Regions from separate parts of the Rhizobium sp. FG113 genome, predicted to be linked through region 3. Evidence: predicted binding sites of a transcription regulator. Region 3 holds the regulator's gene; each other region holds the start of a gene.
What was found. The regulator PhoB, encoded in region 3, activates phosphate uptake and scavenging genes when phosphate is short. The targets are predictions, from matches to a motif close to TGTCATNNANCTGTCAT.
Positions count from the first base shown of each region.

Region 1 (5,208 bases), 380 kb from region 3:
GAGATAGACGTCCTCGGCGCCGCAGAGCGCGCAGGGCTTGCCGAAGCGCTGGATCTCGAAGGGGTGGTCCTCGAAATCGAGGCTGACGACTTCGGTGTAGGGCGGGACGGCGTAGATGCGTTTTTCGCGGCCGGCGCCGAAGAGCTGCAGGGCGTCCGACATATGCATTTTCGGATTGTCGAATTTCGGCGTCGGCGACGGGTCCATGACGTAGCGGCCGGCGACCTTGACCGGGTAGGCGTAGGTCTTGGAGATGCGGCCGTTATGGGCGATGTCCTCGTAGAGCTTCACGTGCATGAGGCCGTATTCCTCGAGCGCGTGCATCTTGCGGGTCTCGGTCTCGCGCGGCTCGAGGAAGCGCAGCGGCTCGGGGATCGGCACCTGGTAGACCAACACCTGGCCCGCCCCGAGCTTTTCTTCCGGGATGCGGTGGCGGGTCTGGATGATGGTGGCATCCTTGGTGTGCGTGGTGACCGCGACATTGGCGACCTTCTGGAAGAAGGCGCGGATGGAGACGGCATTCGTCGTGTCGTCGGCGCCCTGGTCGATGACCTTCAGCACATCATCGGGGCCGATGATCGAGGCCGTGACCTGCACGCCGCCGGTGCCCCAGCCATAGGGCATCGGCATTTCGCGCGAGGCGAAGGGAACCTGATAGCCGGGAATGGCGATCGCCTTCAGGATGGCGCGGCGGATCATCCGCTTGGTCTGTTCGTCGAGATAGGCGAAGTTGTACGTGGCGAGATCGCTCATTCGGCTGCCTCCTTGAGATCGTCATCGCTGCCATTGCGGGCGGCGTCGAAGTCGTTGCGCATGCGGCGGACGAGATCGAGCTCGGCCTGGAAATCGACGTAGTGCGGCAGCTTCAGATGCTCGACGAAGCCGGTCGACTGGACGTTATCGGCATGCGAGATGACGAATTCCTCGTCCTGCGCGGGCGCGGTGATATCCTCGCCGAGCTCGCTGGCGCGCAGGGCACGATCGACCAGCGACATGGACATGGCCTTGCGCTCGCTCTGGCCGAAGACCAGGCCATAACCGCGGGTGAACTGCGGCGGCGCCTTGGAGGAGCCCTTGAACTGGTTGACCATCTGGCATTCGGTTACCTGGATGGACCCCAGCGAGACAGCGAAACCGAGCTCGGGCACATCGAACTCCACCTCGACTTCGCCGATGCGGATTTCACCGGTGAAGGGGTGGTTGCGGCCATAGCCGCGCTGGGTGGAGTAGCCGAGCGCCAAGAGGAAACCCTCGTCGCCACGGGCGAGCGCCTGCAGGCGCAGGTCGCGGCTCATCGGAAATTCCATTGGCTCGCGGGTGAGATCGCCGATCTCATGATCCTCCGGCATTTCGCCATCGCCCTCGATCAGGCCTTCATGGGCAAGGATTTCGGAGACGCGCATGACGCGGCCGGTTTCGGCCTCGCGCAGCACCGGCTCTTCGACCGCGCCATCCTCGAGCAGCGAGGGGTCGAGCAGGCGGTGGGTGTAATCGAAGGTCGGGCCGAGCAGCTGGCCGCCGGGCAGGTCCTTGTAGGTGGCGGAGACGCGGCGCTCGATCTTCATTTGAGCCGTATCGATCGGCTGCGAATAGCCGAAGCGCGGCAATGTCGTGCGGTAGGCGCGCAGCAGGAAGATCGCCTCGATCATATCACCGCGCGACTGGCGCACGGCGAGTGCCGCCAGCGTGCGGTCGTAGAGCGAGGCTTCGGCCATGACGCGGTCGACGGCGAGCGTCAGCTGCGCGACGATCTGCTCGATGCCGATGGCGGGGAGCGCGCGATCACCACGGCGGCGATCGGCGAGCAGGCGGTGGGCATTCGAAATGGCGGCCTCGCCACCTTTGACGGCAACATACATGGGTCACATCTCCGTTGCGGTGATCTTGGTGGTGCGCGGCAGGCAGAGGAAACGGCTGCCGGAGGTCAGCACGATGTCGACGCCGCGCGGAAAGAGCGCGCGATTTTCCGTCCACAGATGCAGGAAGCGTTCCGGCAGTCCAAGCGGCGCGACGTCGGTGACGGTCTTGATGCCGGGGCCCATCAGCGCGAGGCGGCGACCGCCTTCGAGATCGGGCAGTTCGATGACGAGCGTCGTCGAACGATCCGGATATTCCTGGGTGCCGGAGGCAAACAGGCCGAATGAGGAGAGCGTGGCGCCTTCATCGACGAAGGCGAAGCGGGCTTCGGCCTTTTCCGGCGTGACCGGCGCACCGGTGTGGAAGCCGAGCCATTGCGGCGTGGCGGACTTGGCCAAGGCAGGCGAGAGCCAGACGGGGGTGTCGTGATCGCACAGCGTCAGCGCGATGGCGCCGGCAGCGATACCAAGCGGCGCCGGCGGCTCGGCATCGGGCGACACGGTCTGGATGGTGCCGGGGCGGGCCATGGCATCCATCATCAGCTTGAAGACGCTCTGGGCGTGGAACACCGGCTCGGCGAAGCCGCCCGACAGGGCATCGGCATTGTGCGTTTCGGTCTTGAGGGGCATCAGTCGTCTCCGCGAACCATGGTGAAGAAATCGACGCGGGTGGCCGCGGTCTCGTCGGCCTTCCTAGCGTCGGCATCGGCGACGCGGGCCGCGATCGGCGCAAGCAGGGTGGTTTCGATGGTGTCGCGCGTGGCCGGTTCCTGCCAGAGCGCATCGAAGATCGCCGAGAGGCGGGCCTTTTCGCGATCGGTACCGAGCGCCTGGGCATGACCGATGGTTCCCGAAGCAAGGCGGATGGTGGCGCGGGTGACGGTGACCTCGCCGAGATTGAAGGCGGCACCGCCGCCGCCCATGCGGCCGCGCACCATGACGAGGCCAGTTTCGGGGCCGCGCACGGCTTGCGCCACCGGCTTTTCCGTCAATGCCTGCCAGGCCGCTTCCAGCTCCTGCCGCTCGGCGCGGGCGAGCAGATCGACAGTGCGCTTGCGCGCCCGGTCACCCTCACTCAGCTCGGTCTTGCCTACCTTCTTTTCCGCTAAGGTCATCGCCACATCCTTTAAATGTCTATTGATATAGACAACCATACAAGCTATACCTAGACCTAAATCGCCGAGGTGACAAGCGTGTGACATTTCGGGGGCGCATAAGATAAAGGGCTAAAATGGCTGGGCAGGTTCAGAGACAGACGGGCGTGGCGCTGTGGCGGCAGATCGCCGACCGGATTCGCCAGGCGATCAGCGCCGGTGCCTATGACGAAACAGGCATGGTGCCGCCGGAGATGACGCTGGCCACGCAGTTCGGTGTCAACCGGCACACGGTGCGCAGCGCGCTCGCGGCGCTGGCGCAGGAGGGGATCGTGCGCGCGGTGCAGGGCCGCGGCACGCTGATCGAGCGCAAGGAGCGGCTGAACTTTCCGATCAGCAAGCGGACGCGCTTCAACAGCGGCATCGGCGAGCAGGCGCGCGAGACACGCGGGCTGCTGCTCGGCCATGGCGAGGAAGCGGCAAGCGACGAGGTGGCGCGCTGGCTGAAGCTTGCGCCGGGTACGAAAGTGATCCGGCTGGAGACGGTGCGCAAGGCGGATGGGCGGCCGGTCTCGAGCGCGACCTCGTGGTTTCCGGCGGAGCGCTTCGCGGGCATGCCCGACGCCTATGAGAAAACGGAATCGATCACCCGCGCCTTCGCCGAACTCGGCCTATCCGACTATGTCCGCGCCACCACCGAAATCACCGCCGCCCACGCCGAGGCGGCAGACCTCTCGTCGTTGGAGCTGACGCCGGGGGCGATCGTGCTGATCACCAAGGCCATGAATACCGATCTCGACGGCGTGCCGGTGCAATATTCGGTGACGCGGTTTGCGGCCGACCGGGTGCAGTTTACGATCGAGAATTGAGGGTTATCCTAGGACTTAGGGGTCTTGATCGCCGTGGTGACCGTCAGACATGCCTGATCGAAGTCTCGCAGCTTTGACTTATCGATGACGCCGACCTTGAACAGCGCCTGCGCGGAAGAATGGATGGCCTCGAAGGCATCCGACTTGAATTTAGGCCGGGTCGTCATTGTGTATCTTCCTGCTGGACCCGCAACCTAGCATCCACTCCTATCGCCCTCAACCCGGCGAGCTTGACGATATTTCGCGCCCCTCACCTCGCCTCCCACGGAAAGTGCCCTGCCCCATTGCCCGCATCGAAGTCGGTGGAGAGGCTGAGGTCGCGCCAGGTGGCGTGTTCGGTGGCTCTTTGCGCGTCGTTCTGCTCGATGGCGCGGATGGCGTCGCTGCCGAGTGGCAGGCGCAGCGGCGGGTTGGCGAGGCTGGCGAGGTGGAGGATGGCGGCGGCGGCTTTTGCCGGGTCGCCGGGCTGCCTGCCGTCATAGTCGCGCTGGTAGCGGGCCATCTTGCCGACGGTTTCGTCATATTCGGGGCGGCCTTCGCGCAACGTGGTGGAGGCGCCGGCGAAATCGGTGCGGAATCCACCGGGCTCGACGATGCTGACCTTGACGCCGAGCGGGCCGACTTCGCGGCTCAAGGCCTCGGAGAAGCCCTCGACGCCCCATTTCGCCGCCGCATAGGGCGCACGACCGGCCGGGCCGATGCGACCGCCGACGGAGGAGACCTGGATGATGTGGCCGGCGCCCTGCTCGCGCATCAGAGGCAATGCCGCCTTGGTGACGATGATGGTGCCGAAGAGGTTGGTTTCGATCTGGGCGCGGAAATCTGTGAGGCTGGTATCCTCGATCGATCCGACGTCGCCATAGCCGGCATTGTTGACGAGAACATCGAGCCGGCCGAAGCGCTCGACCGCGGCCTTCACCGCCTGCTCGGCCGATTGCTCGTCGGTCACATCAAGCGAAATCGTCAAGACACTCGAGGGGTAACGCTGCTTGATATCGTCGAGCTGGGCGGGGTTGCGCGCGGTGGCGACCAGATTGTGCCCCTCAGCCAGAACCGCTTCCGCAAGCGCCCTGCCGAGACCGCGCGAACTGCCTGTAATCAACCAAACCTGTGACATCGAAATCTCCTTGATCCGTCGAAAGACCATATAGGCCTGACGGTATCTTCTTGAAAGAAGGTACCAGATGGATCTATACATACCTTATGGTAACCGAACTAAACGATGGTACATTCGACTTCTGCGAGACGCTGACGGATGCCGAAGACGCACTCGCTCGCGAGATGCTGGAGCGCGCCAGCGCCAAGTGGCCGCTGCGTGTCATGCATATCCTTGCCGAAGCCAAGGGGCCGCTGCGCTTTTCACGGGTTCTGGAACGGGTGGAGGGCATC
Region 1 is NZ_JBMDKV010000002.1:146,866-152,073, reverse strand. Features, by position in the region: gene ACODTZ_RS07805 (alpha-D-ribose 1-methylphosphonate 5-phosphate C-P-lyase PhnJ) at 1-753, opposite strand, end outside; gene ACODTZ_RS07800 (carbon-phosphorus lyase complex subunit) at 750-1,859, opposite strand; gene phnH (phosphonate C-P lyase system protein PhnH) at 1,863-2,486, opposite strand; gene phnG (phosphonate C-P lyase system protein PhnG) at 2,486-2,971, opposite strand; gene phnF (phosphonate metabolism transcriptional regulator PhnF) at 3,088-3,819, shown strand; gene ACODTZ_RS07780 (hypothetical protein) at 3,828-3,986, opposite strand; gene ACODTZ_RS07775 (oxidoreductase) at 4,070-4,936, opposite strand; gene ACODTZ_RS07770 (winged helix-turn-helix transcriptional regulator) at 5,023-5,208, shown strand, end outside.
Region 1: the regulator PhoB is predicted to act here: its motif matches at 3,041-3,057, upstream of phnF (phosphonate metabolism transcriptional regulator PhnF).

Region 2 (5,208 bases), 100 kb from region 3:
GCCGGCGCTTCCGGCGTCATCCTTGTCGGCGAGACCACGGACCCGTTCTCGCTCGAAACCGTACGCGCCACGATGGGCTCGGTCTTCGCCATGCCTGTGTCGCGCGCAACGCCGGAGGAATTCATCGCCTGGAAGAAGCAGGCCGGCGTTTCGCTGGTCGCCACGCATCTGGCCGGCTCCGTCGACTATCGCACGATCGACTACAAGACGAAGCCGATCGTCATCCTGATGGGCAACGAGCAATCCGGCCTGCCGGAGCAGCTTGCGCGCGAAGCCGATGCGCTTGCCCGCATTCCGCAGCAGGGCTTGGCCGACTCGCTCAATCTGGCGGTCGCCAGCGCCGTCATGATGTTCGAGGCACGCCGCCACCTTCTCTCACTCACCGAGGCCAAATGACCGATCAGACGCTAGACCGCCCGACGCTGTTTTCGCGCCCGTTGCCGATCCTGATCTTCGTCGTTCTTGCCGTGGTGCTCGACCAGATCATCAAGATCGTGGTCGATCATACGCTGCCTTTGCAGGAGGCCGTGCACGTCATCCCGATGCTGGCGCTCTACCGCACCTATAATCTCGGCGTCGCCTTCTCGATGCTCTCAGGCATGGACGGGTGGTTCATCGTCGGCATGCGGCTGATCATCGTGGCCTTCGTGCTCTGGCTCTGGCATCGCACGGGCAAGCAGCGCACCTTCGCCCATCTCGGCTACGCACTGATCATATCGGGCGCGCTGGGCAATCTGCTCGACCGTTTCCTTTATGGACACGTGATCGATTACATCCTGTTCTATACCGAGACATGGTCGTTCGCGGTTTTCAACTTGGCCGATAGTTTCATCACCATCGGCGCGGGATGCGTGATTTTGGACGAGCTATTGCAACCCAAGACCGCCGATAAGTAAAATCTTAGCGGTTTACTGAAGGCATTTGGAACAGCCGGCGTGCTAATTTGAACCTATGGTCGGACTGGGTCAGTTACACGAGAAGCTTGCCGCTGCCTTCGGCGCGCCTGCCGCTCATCCTCAAGATGAGCAGGCCGCGATCCCGGCTGACATGTCGCCCGCTACCCCCGAACACAGCCCTGTCGTTACCCCCTCCGCGCGCAAGCTGATCTCCTACTGGCTCGGCGGCGCCGGCATTTTCTCCGCCATCCTCCTGCTCGCGCTCGGCTATATGGGCGGCCTGCTCTGGGTCGCGATCGGCAGCGGCGGGCTGGTTCTTGCCGCGATCGTCTGCTTCGCCGTTCTCTCGACGCGCCGCCATCACATCAAGGCCCGCGCCGGCGACGACACCGCGCGCGGCGGAAGCGATGCCGCGCTGTTTGCCAGCATCCACGACGCGCTCGGCGACATCACGGTGACCCGGACGATGGATCGACGGATCGTTGCCGCAAACGACATGTTCCGCCGGCTGACCGGGCGGCTAAACCCGATCGGGCAGACCTGCGAGGAGATCGGCATCGCCTTTCGCCCCGGCACGGAGCCGCATCGCTATGATGTCGAGATGTCGACGCCCGAGGGTCAGCGCATCTTCTTCTGGCGCGATGTCGTCACCCGCAACCCCTCGGACGGGAAGCTCTTGCTGCACAGCATCGCCCGCGACGTGACGGCCGATCGGATCGCGGCGCAGGAGCGCGAAGAGGCGCGGCAGAAGGCAGAGTTCAACAGCGCCTCGAAATCGCGGCTGCTCGCGACCGTCAGCCACGAGCTGCGCACGCCGCTCTCGGGCATTCTCGGCATGACGCATCTTTTGACCGAGACGCGTATGACGCAGGAGCAGGACAATTACCTCACCGGCATCCGCCAGTCCGGCCATGCGCTGACCCAGCTGGTCGAGGACCTGCTCGATTTCTCGACCATCGAGGTCGGACGCTTCCAGCTGCGGCCGCGCTCTGAATCAGTGCGCAAGCTGCTTGAAAGCGTTGTCGAGATGCTCGCCCACCGCGCCCACGAGAAGGGCATCGAGATCGGTTCGACCGTATCGTCGGATGTTCCCGAGCTCATGAACTTCGACGCGGCCCGCCTGCGCCAGGTCTTGTTCAACGTCATCGGCAATGCGGTGAAATTCACCCAGGTCGGCGGCGTGTTCATTCGCGTGTCGCTGCAGGATGGCGAGCTTGCGATCACCGTCACCGACACAGGGCCGGGCATGACGGAAGAAGAGCAGGCGCGTGTCTTCGGTGAATACGAACAGGCGGGCACCATGGTGGAGAAGAGCAACGGCACCGGCCTTGGCCTTGCCATCTCGGCGCGCATCATGCGCGAGTTCGGCGGCGCGCTGACCGTCGCCAGCGAAAAGGGCACCGGCACCGAGTTCTGCATCCGCTTCCGCACCGAGGGAGACGAAGAGCCCGCAGCCCGCCGCGACACGCTGCTCTCGGGCAATCTCGTCGTGCTGCTCGCACCTGCCGGTGCCGCGCGCATGGCGATTTCGGAGACCATCCGCACGCTCGGCGGCCAGTGCCACTTCGTCGAGGATGGCGAGACGGCGCGCTGGATCCTGCTCGACATGGCGGCCAACGGACGGCGTCCAACCGACATCATCGTCGACCACCGCATGTCGGCCGAATTCGCGGCACACTTGGCTGACCGGACGGATATCGCAGCCCTTGGCCTGCGCAAGATCTTCCTGGTCAATCCGGAAGAGCGCAACGCCCATTCGCTCGATCTCTTCGATGCCTGGCTGATCCGGCCGCTGCGCGAACAATCGCTGATCGACGTCTTGCGCGGTCGCATGCGCGGCATGGAAAAGCGCGATGCGCTGAACGACAACCAGCCCGGCTTCAGCCCCGGCATCCCGGAGGCGGGCATCCAGAGCGGGCTGAAGATCGTGCTTGCCGAGGACGATCCGATCAACGCCATGCTGATCCGCGCCATGCTCGAAAAAGCCGGCCATAGCGTGCAGCATGTCGAGCATTTCGAAGCGCTGCTCGATGCGGCGCTGGCGGAAGGCAGCGTGCGGCCGGATATCGTCATCAGCGATCTTTCCATGCCCGGCGGCGACGGGATCGAAATGATTGGCCGGCTACGTGGCCATGAGCGCCGGCTTGAGGTTCCCTCGGTGCCGATCATCGTTTTGACTGCTGACAAACGCGATGAATCGCGTCGTCAAGTCTTGCTGAACGGGGCAAACCGCGTCATGCTGAAACCCATAGACCCCATACGGCTGCTGACGGAAGTTCAGGCTGTCGCCGCGCTCTCCGCACGCCGCGCGGAGGCATTGTAGCGCCAGAGCCACCCATGTGTTTCTTGCGTATCTGGGGGTTTAAAATGTCACTTTGCTGTCGCATATAAGTGTTTTATGGCGTCCTAAAGCCGGCAATGAAAGATTCGTCATGTCCGTAGATATCTGCAACCGTGACACCCTCGTCGAGGCTCTTCCCCCTGCGCGGAAAGCCGAACAGATCGAGAGCGACGTGTTCGGCCGGATCGGCAATCTCGAGACGCGCCTTGCCCGTACGCCTGGCGAAATCGATGCCGCGCAATCCGTGCGCTACCGTGTTTTCGTGGACGAGATGAAGGCCGAACTGCCTGCGGAAGCGATGCGCCGCAAGCGTGATTTCGACGCCTACGACGACTTTTGCGACCACCTTCTGGTGCTCGATCGCTCGATCGAGGGCGACAGCGAGGACCAGATCGTCGGCACCTACCGCCTGCTGCGGCAGGATGTGGCGATGGCCAATGGCGGCTTTTACTCGGCTTCCGAATTCGACATCGACACGCTGATCGCGCGCCATCCGGATAAGCGTTTCATGGAGCTCGGCCGCTCCTGCGTGCTGCCGGACTACCGCACCAAGCGCATCGTCGAGCTTCTCTGGCAGGGAAACTGGGCCTATGCCTTGAAGCACGGCATGAGCGCGATGTTCGGCTGCGCCTCCTTCCCCGGCATTCACCCGGAACAGCATGCGCTGGCACTCTCGTTCCTCCGCCACAACGTCGCTGCCAAGGACGAATGGGCTGTCGATGCGCTGCCGCATCTCGCCCGCGACATGGACCTGATGCCGGTCGAAGCCGTCAATCCGAAGCGCGCGCTGATGGCCCTGCCGCCGCTGATCAAGGGCTACCTGCGCCTCGGCGCCATGGTCGGCTCCACCGCAGTGGTCGACAAGTCGTTCAACACGACGGATGTGCTGATCGTTCTGCCGATCGCCAGCATTTCGGATCGGTATGTGAATTATTACGGTGCCGATGCCGGGCGGTTTGCCAGCTGATTTCGGTGGCGTAATTAGCTTTCTTTAGCGGTTTTCCGTGTAGCCCCCTCATCCGACCCTTCGGGCCACCTTCTCCCCGCTGGGGAGAAGGGAAGATGGAACAAGCGGCCCGCCACGAGTCCCTTCTCCCCAGCGGGGAGAAGATGGCGGCAGCCAGATGAGGGGGCCACACGGCACGCCCTCACCCATAACCACCTCACCCCATAATCACCTCACGACCCCGTATAAGCCGCAATCGCGGCCATGTTCACGATGTCGCTGTCCTTCGCCCCCATCGAGGTGATCTGTACCGCCTTGTCGACTCCGACGAGGATGGGGCCGATGACGGTGGAGCCGCCGAGTTCCTGCAGCATCTTGGTCGAGATCGAGGCCGAGTGGAACGCCGGCATGACCAGCACGTTGGCGGGGCCGGACAGGCGGCAGAAGGGGTATTGCTCCATCGCCTTGCGGTTCAGCGCCACATCAGCCGCCATTTCGCCGTCATACTCGAAATCCACATGGCGGCGGTCGAGGATGGCGACGGCTTCGCGGACGCGCTCGGAACGCTCGCCGGAGGGGTGGCCGAAGGTCGAGTAGGCGAGCATGGCGACGCGCGGATTGTAGCCCATGCGGCGCGCGAAGCCGGCGGCCTCCACCGCGATATCGGCAAGCTCCTCGGCGGACGGCATGTCGTGGACCGCGGTGTCGGCCACGAAGACGGTGCGGCCGCGGCAGAGCGCGATCGACACGCCGATCACCCGGTGGCCGGGCTTCTCGTCGATGCAGCGGCGAACATCCTCGAGCGCAGTCGAGTAGTTGCGGGTGATCCCCGTCACCATGCCGTCGGCATCGCCGAGCGCGACCATGCAGGCCGCGAAGTGGTTGCGGTCGTTGTGGATCAGGCGCTGGGCGTCGCGGTGGAGATAGCCTTTGCGCTGCAGGCGCGCGTAGAGATAGTCGATATAGGCTTCCACCCGCGTCGAGATACGGGCGTTGACGATCTCCAGGCCGGGGCGGTTGAGATC
Region 2 is NZ_JBMDKV010000002.1:422,839-428,046, reverse strand. Features, by position in the region: gene ACODTZ_RS09245 (TrmH family RNA methyltransferase) at 1-396, shown strand, start outside; gene lspA (signal peptidase II) at 393-896, shown strand; gene ACODTZ_RS09235 (hybrid sensor histidine kinase/response regulator) at 952-3,219, shown strand; gene olsB (l-ornithine N(alpha)-acyltransferase) at 3,329-4,204, shown strand; partial or broken gene ACODTZ_RS09225 (endonuclease domain-containing protein) at 4,247-4,372, shown strand; gene ACODTZ_RS09220 (NADP-dependent malic enzyme) at 4,417-5,208, opposite strand, start outside.
Region 2: the regulator PhoB is predicted to act here: its motif matches at 3,265-3,281, upstream of olsB (l-ornithine N(alpha)-acyltransferase).

Region 3 (5,208 bases):
GCGCACGCTCTCGGCGGCACGCTCCAGGCGTGCGAGGCCTTCGCGGGCTTCGTCGGCGGTGACGACGAGCGGAGGAAGCAAACGGATGACATTGTCGCCGGCCGGAATGGCCAGCAGGTTGGCAGCGCGGATGGCCTGCAGGAGCTCAGCCGACGGAACAGCCGCCTTGACGCCAAGCATCAGGCCTTCGCCCCTGACATCCTCGATCACATCGGGGAAGCGGTCCTTCAGCGATGCGAGCCCCTGGCGGAAGACGAGTGCCACGTCGCTGACGTGCTGCAGGAAGCCTTCCTCAAGGATCACATCGAGCACGGCATTGCCGACAGCCATGGCAAGCGGGTTGCCGCCATAGGTCGAGCCATGGGTGCCGGCCTTCATGCCGGAGGCTGCTTCAGCCGTTGCAAGGCAGGCGCCGAGCGGGAAACCACCGCCGATGCCCTTGGCGGCGGCCAGAATGTCCGGCGTTACGCCCAACCGCTCATAAGCAAAGAGCTTGCCTGTACGGCCGACGCCGGTCTGAACCTCGTCCAGGATCAGAAGCAGGCCGTTTTCATCGCAGAGCTGGCGCAGCGCCTTCATGAACTCCACGGTCGCAGGGCGGATACCGCCCTCACCCTGTACCGGCTCGATCAGGATGCCGGCCGTGGCATCGGTGATCGCAGCGCGAACGGCCTCGATATCACCGAAGGGAACCTGGTCGAAACCGGGTGCCTTGGGGCCGAAGCCTTCGAGATACTTCTCCTGGCCGCCGGCAGCGATCGTCGCCAGCGTGCGGCCGTGGAAGGCACCTTCGAAGGTGATGATGTGGAAGCGCTCGGGATGGCCCTTCGAATACTGGTAGCGGCGCGCGGTCTTGATCGCGCATTCCAGCGCCTCGGCGCCGGAGTTGGTGAAGAACACCTTATCCGCGAAGGTTGCATCCGTAAGCCGCTTGGCGAGGCGCTCCTGACCGGGGATCTCGTAAATGTTGGAAAGGTGCCAAACCTTATCGGCCTGATCCTTCAGTGCTCCGACGACATGCGGATTGCTATGGCCGACGGAGGTCACGGCAACGCCCGCGCCGAAATCGAGATATCGCTCGCCAGTTTCGGTGATCAGCCACACGCCCTCTCCTCGCTCGAACCGCAGCGGGGCACGAGAGTAGGTATCATAAAGCGGCGCGGCTTCAGCCATGGCGCGATCTCCTGTCATTCGCTCAATAATCGCCCGGACTCCGGCTAAAAAGCGGGTGCCCGGAAATGAAAAATGCCGCCTTTCGGCGGCGAGGGGCACTATTGTCTTTTCGCAGTGCGATGTCAACAAAACTGAGCTTTTGTCGCATGCGTCAAGCAAGCATCGGGGTGCCGGTGAGCTATCAACAGCTAATGTTGCAGAAATGACTCTCTCACCCAGCAAGTTGGGGAAAACCGAGAAATCGATTCGCCGCGATTCAACCGACTCTTGTCACGGAGTCGCCCTCACTCTAGGTTAAAACTCAATTACTAGACTGCATGCGGCGGAACTAGTCACCAAAATCGAGCAAGCGTTTCTTGGTCCGGACACGTCCGTGCCATGGGTGAGGGATTCTGCCTACACCAACGCAATAAGGCGGAGACAGGGCATGAACTGGACAGACGAGCGCGTTGAAAGACTGAAGAAGCTTTGGGCCGAAGGCCTGAGCGCCAGCCAGATTGCGGCACAACTTGGCGGTGTAAGCCGCAACGCCGTCATCGGCAAGGTCCACCGTCTGAACCTGCCTGGCCGCGCCAAGGCCGGCGGCACGACGACCGCGACCCGGGCGCCGAAGCGCCCGGCGGTTTCGACGCCCCGCCCCGCCAGCAACTTCAATTCCGCACGCATCTCGCCAAGCCGCGCCGTTGCCCGCCCGCAGGGCGCAGTGGCTCTCAAGGAAGAGATGGACATCGATGCGATCGAGGAAGTCCGTTACCGTCCGGCTTCCAACGTTGTCGTTCCGATCTCGCGCCGCCTCGGCCTTACGGAACTGACCGAGCGTACGTGCAAGTGGCCGGTCGGCGATCCGCTGACGGATGACTTTCACTTCTGCGGCTGCGAGTCCCCTGACAACTCGCCATACTGCACCTACCACCAGCGGATGGCCTACCAGCCGGTCAACGAGCGCCGCAAGGCCGCCAACCGGGTCGCATGACCCGGAAAGCCGGATAAGGAACACAAGAAAACGGGCCCTCGCGGGGCCCGTTTTTCGTTGGATCGGATGAAATGGAAGCGCCTTACGCTTCCATCGAATAACCAGCGCCGCGAACGGTGCGGATGACATCCTGCATGTTCGAGAAGTTGAGCGCCTTGCGCAGGCGGCCGACGTGAACGTCGACGGTGCGCTCGTCGACATAAATGTCATGGCCCCAGACGCCATCGAGCAGCTGCGAGCGGGAGAAGACGCGGCCGGGCGACGACATCAGGAATTCCAGGAGGCGGAATTCGGTCGGTCCGAGGCGGACTTCGCGGCTCTTGCGGTGAACGCGATGGGTTTCGCGATCGAGCTCGATATCGCCGCACTTCAGCAACGAGGAGAGCACTTCCGGCTTGGCGCGGCGCAGCATCGCCTTGACGCGGGCGACGAGCTCAGGCGTCGAGAACGGCTTGACGACATAGTCATCGGCGCCGGTCGACAGGCCGCGAACGCGTTCGCTTTCCTCGCCACGGGCGGTCAGCATGATGATCGGCAGGCGCTCCGTCTCCGGGCGCATGCGCAGGCGACGGCACAGCTCGATGCCGGATACGCCGGGCAACATCCAATCGAGGATCAAAAGGTCCGGCGTGCGTTCCTGCAACCGGATCTCGGCCTCGTCACCGCGAAGGATGGTATCGACTTCGAAGCCTTCGGCCTCAAGGTTATAGCGAAGAAGCACGCTCAGTGCTTCTTCGTCTTCAACGACTGCTACTCTTGGGATCATTCGTCTCGGTCTCCTGGGGGCGTGGGTCCGGAACGCTTATTCCGTGACCGCGCCGACGGTGTTGGCGGTGTCGTCCTTCGGACGTTCGCCTTCCGGCTGGGCGCCGGTAGCCATGTAGTAGATGGTCTCTGCGATGTTGGTGGCGTGGTCGCCGATGCGCTCGATGTTCTTGGCGCAGAAGAGAAGATGCGTGCAGCTGGTGATGTTGCGCGGATCTTCCATCATGTAGGTCAGCATCTCGCGGAACAGCGAGGTGTACATCGCGTCGATTTCCTCATCGCGCTCGCGGATCGACTTGGCGCGGTCGGCAACGCGGCTGGTGTAGACGTCGAGAACTTCCTTGAGCTGGACGAGCGCCAGTTCGGAGAGATGCTCGAGGCCACGGGCGAGCTTGCGCGGAACGCCGGTGCTCTGGACCGCGATGACGCGCTTGGCAGTGTTCTTGCCGAGATCGCCGACGCGCTCGAGATCGGCCGCGATGCGGATCGAGCCCATGATTTCGCGAAGATCGGCAGCCATCGGCTGGCGGCGGGCGATGGTGATGATCGCCTTCTCGCCGATCTCGCGCTCGGCGTGATCGAGGATCACGTCGTCGGAGATGACCTTCTGGGCGAGCGAAGTGTCGCCGTTGACGAGCGCGCGAACAGCGTCGCCGACCATCTGTTCCGCGAGGCCGCCCATTTCGGAGATGCGGCGCGTCAGGAACTTGAGATCATCGTCATAGGCGGAATAGATATGTGTCGATGCCATGGGGCTTATCCTTGAATGTCCTGAGGTTTACCGGTTTCGGAGATCAGCCGAAGCGGCCCATGATGTAATCCTGGGTGCGCGGATCATCCGGGTTGGTGAACATCTTGTCGGTATCGTTCTCCTCGACGAGGTTGCCGAGGTGGAACATGGCGGTGCGCTGCGAGACGCGGGCTGCCTGCTGCATCGAATGCGTGACGATGACGATCGTGTAGGCTTCGCGCAGCTCGTGGATGAGCTCCTCGACCTTGGCGGTCGCGATCGGGTCGAGCGCCGAGCAGGGCTCGTCCATGAGGATGACCTCGGGGCTGACGGCAATCGCGCGGGCGATGCACAGACGCTGCTGCTGACCACCCGAGAGGCCGGTGCCGCCTTCATGCACGCGGTCCTTGACTTCGTTCCACAGGCCGGCGCGCTGCAGGCTCTGCTCGACGATGACGTCCATGTCGGCCTTCGCCTTGGCGAGACCGTGGATGCGCGGGCCGTAGGCGACGTTTTCGTAGATCGACTTCGGGAACGGGTTCGGCTTCTGGAACACCATGCCGACGCGGGCGCGCAGTTCGACGACGTCGATATCCGGATCGTAGATATCATCGCCATCGAGCGTGATCTTGCCGGTGACGCGGCAGTTGTCGATCGTGTCGTTCATGCGGTTCAGGCTGCGCAGGAAGGTGGACTTGCCGCAGCCCGACGGACCGATGAGAGCCGTCACGGTGTTTTCGCGGATGTTCAGCTTCACGTCGAAAAGCGCACGCTTCTCGCCGTAGTAAACCGAGACGTCCTGGCCGATCATTTTATACGGAATGGTATTCATCTTCTGGTCTAGCGCCTTCTCAACTGCTGCTTCCGTCAACATGTTCATGATGTTTACTCCGTTTACCAGCGGCGCTCAAAGCGACGACGCAAGAGGATGGCTCCGAGGTTCATGACGATCAGGAACAGGAGCAGGACGATGATGGCGCCGGACGTGCGCTCGACAAAGGCGCGTTCGGCTTCGTTTGCCCACATGTAAACCTGCACCGGCAGAGCCGTGGAGGGATCCATCGGGGTGGCAGGCGCATTGGCGACGAAGGCGACCATGCCGATCAGGAGCAGCGGCGCGGTTTCACCGAGCGCGTGCGCCAGACCGATGATGGTGCCGGTCAGGATGCCAGGCATTGCCAGCGGCAGAACGTGGTGGAACACCATCTGCATCTTCGAAGCGCCGAGGCCGAGAGCGGCCGCGCGGATCGAAGGGGGCACGGCGCGCAGCGCTGCGCGGGTGGCGATGATGATGGTCGGCAGCGTCATCAGCGTCAGCACCAGACCGCCGACCAGCGACGCGGAGCGCGGCAGACCTGCGAAGTTGATGAAGACGGCGAGACCGAGCAGACCGTAGACGATCGAAGGAACGGCCGCGAGGTTGTTGATGTTGACCTCGATCAGGTCGGTCAGCTTGTTCTTCGGCGCGAACTCTTCGAGGTAGATCGAAGCAGCGACACCGATCGGCAGCGACAGGGCAAGAACGATCAGCATCAGGTAGAGCGAGCCGATGAGGGCGACGCCAAGA
Region 3 is NZ_JBMDKV010000002.1:522,891-528,098, reverse strand. Features, by position in the region: gene ACODTZ_RS09745 (aspartate aminotransferase family protein) at 1-1,173, opposite strand, end outside; gene ACODTZ_RS09740 (GcrA family cell cycle regulator) at 1,601-2,146, shown strand; gene phoB (phosphate regulon transcriptional regulator PhoB) at 2,229-2,912, opposite strand; gene phoU (phosphate signaling complex protein PhoU) at 2,949-3,662, opposite strand; gene pstB (phosphate ABC transporter ATP-binding protein PstB) at 3,706-4,521, opposite strand; gene pstA (phosphate ABC transporter permease PstA) at 4,536-5,208, opposite strand, start outside.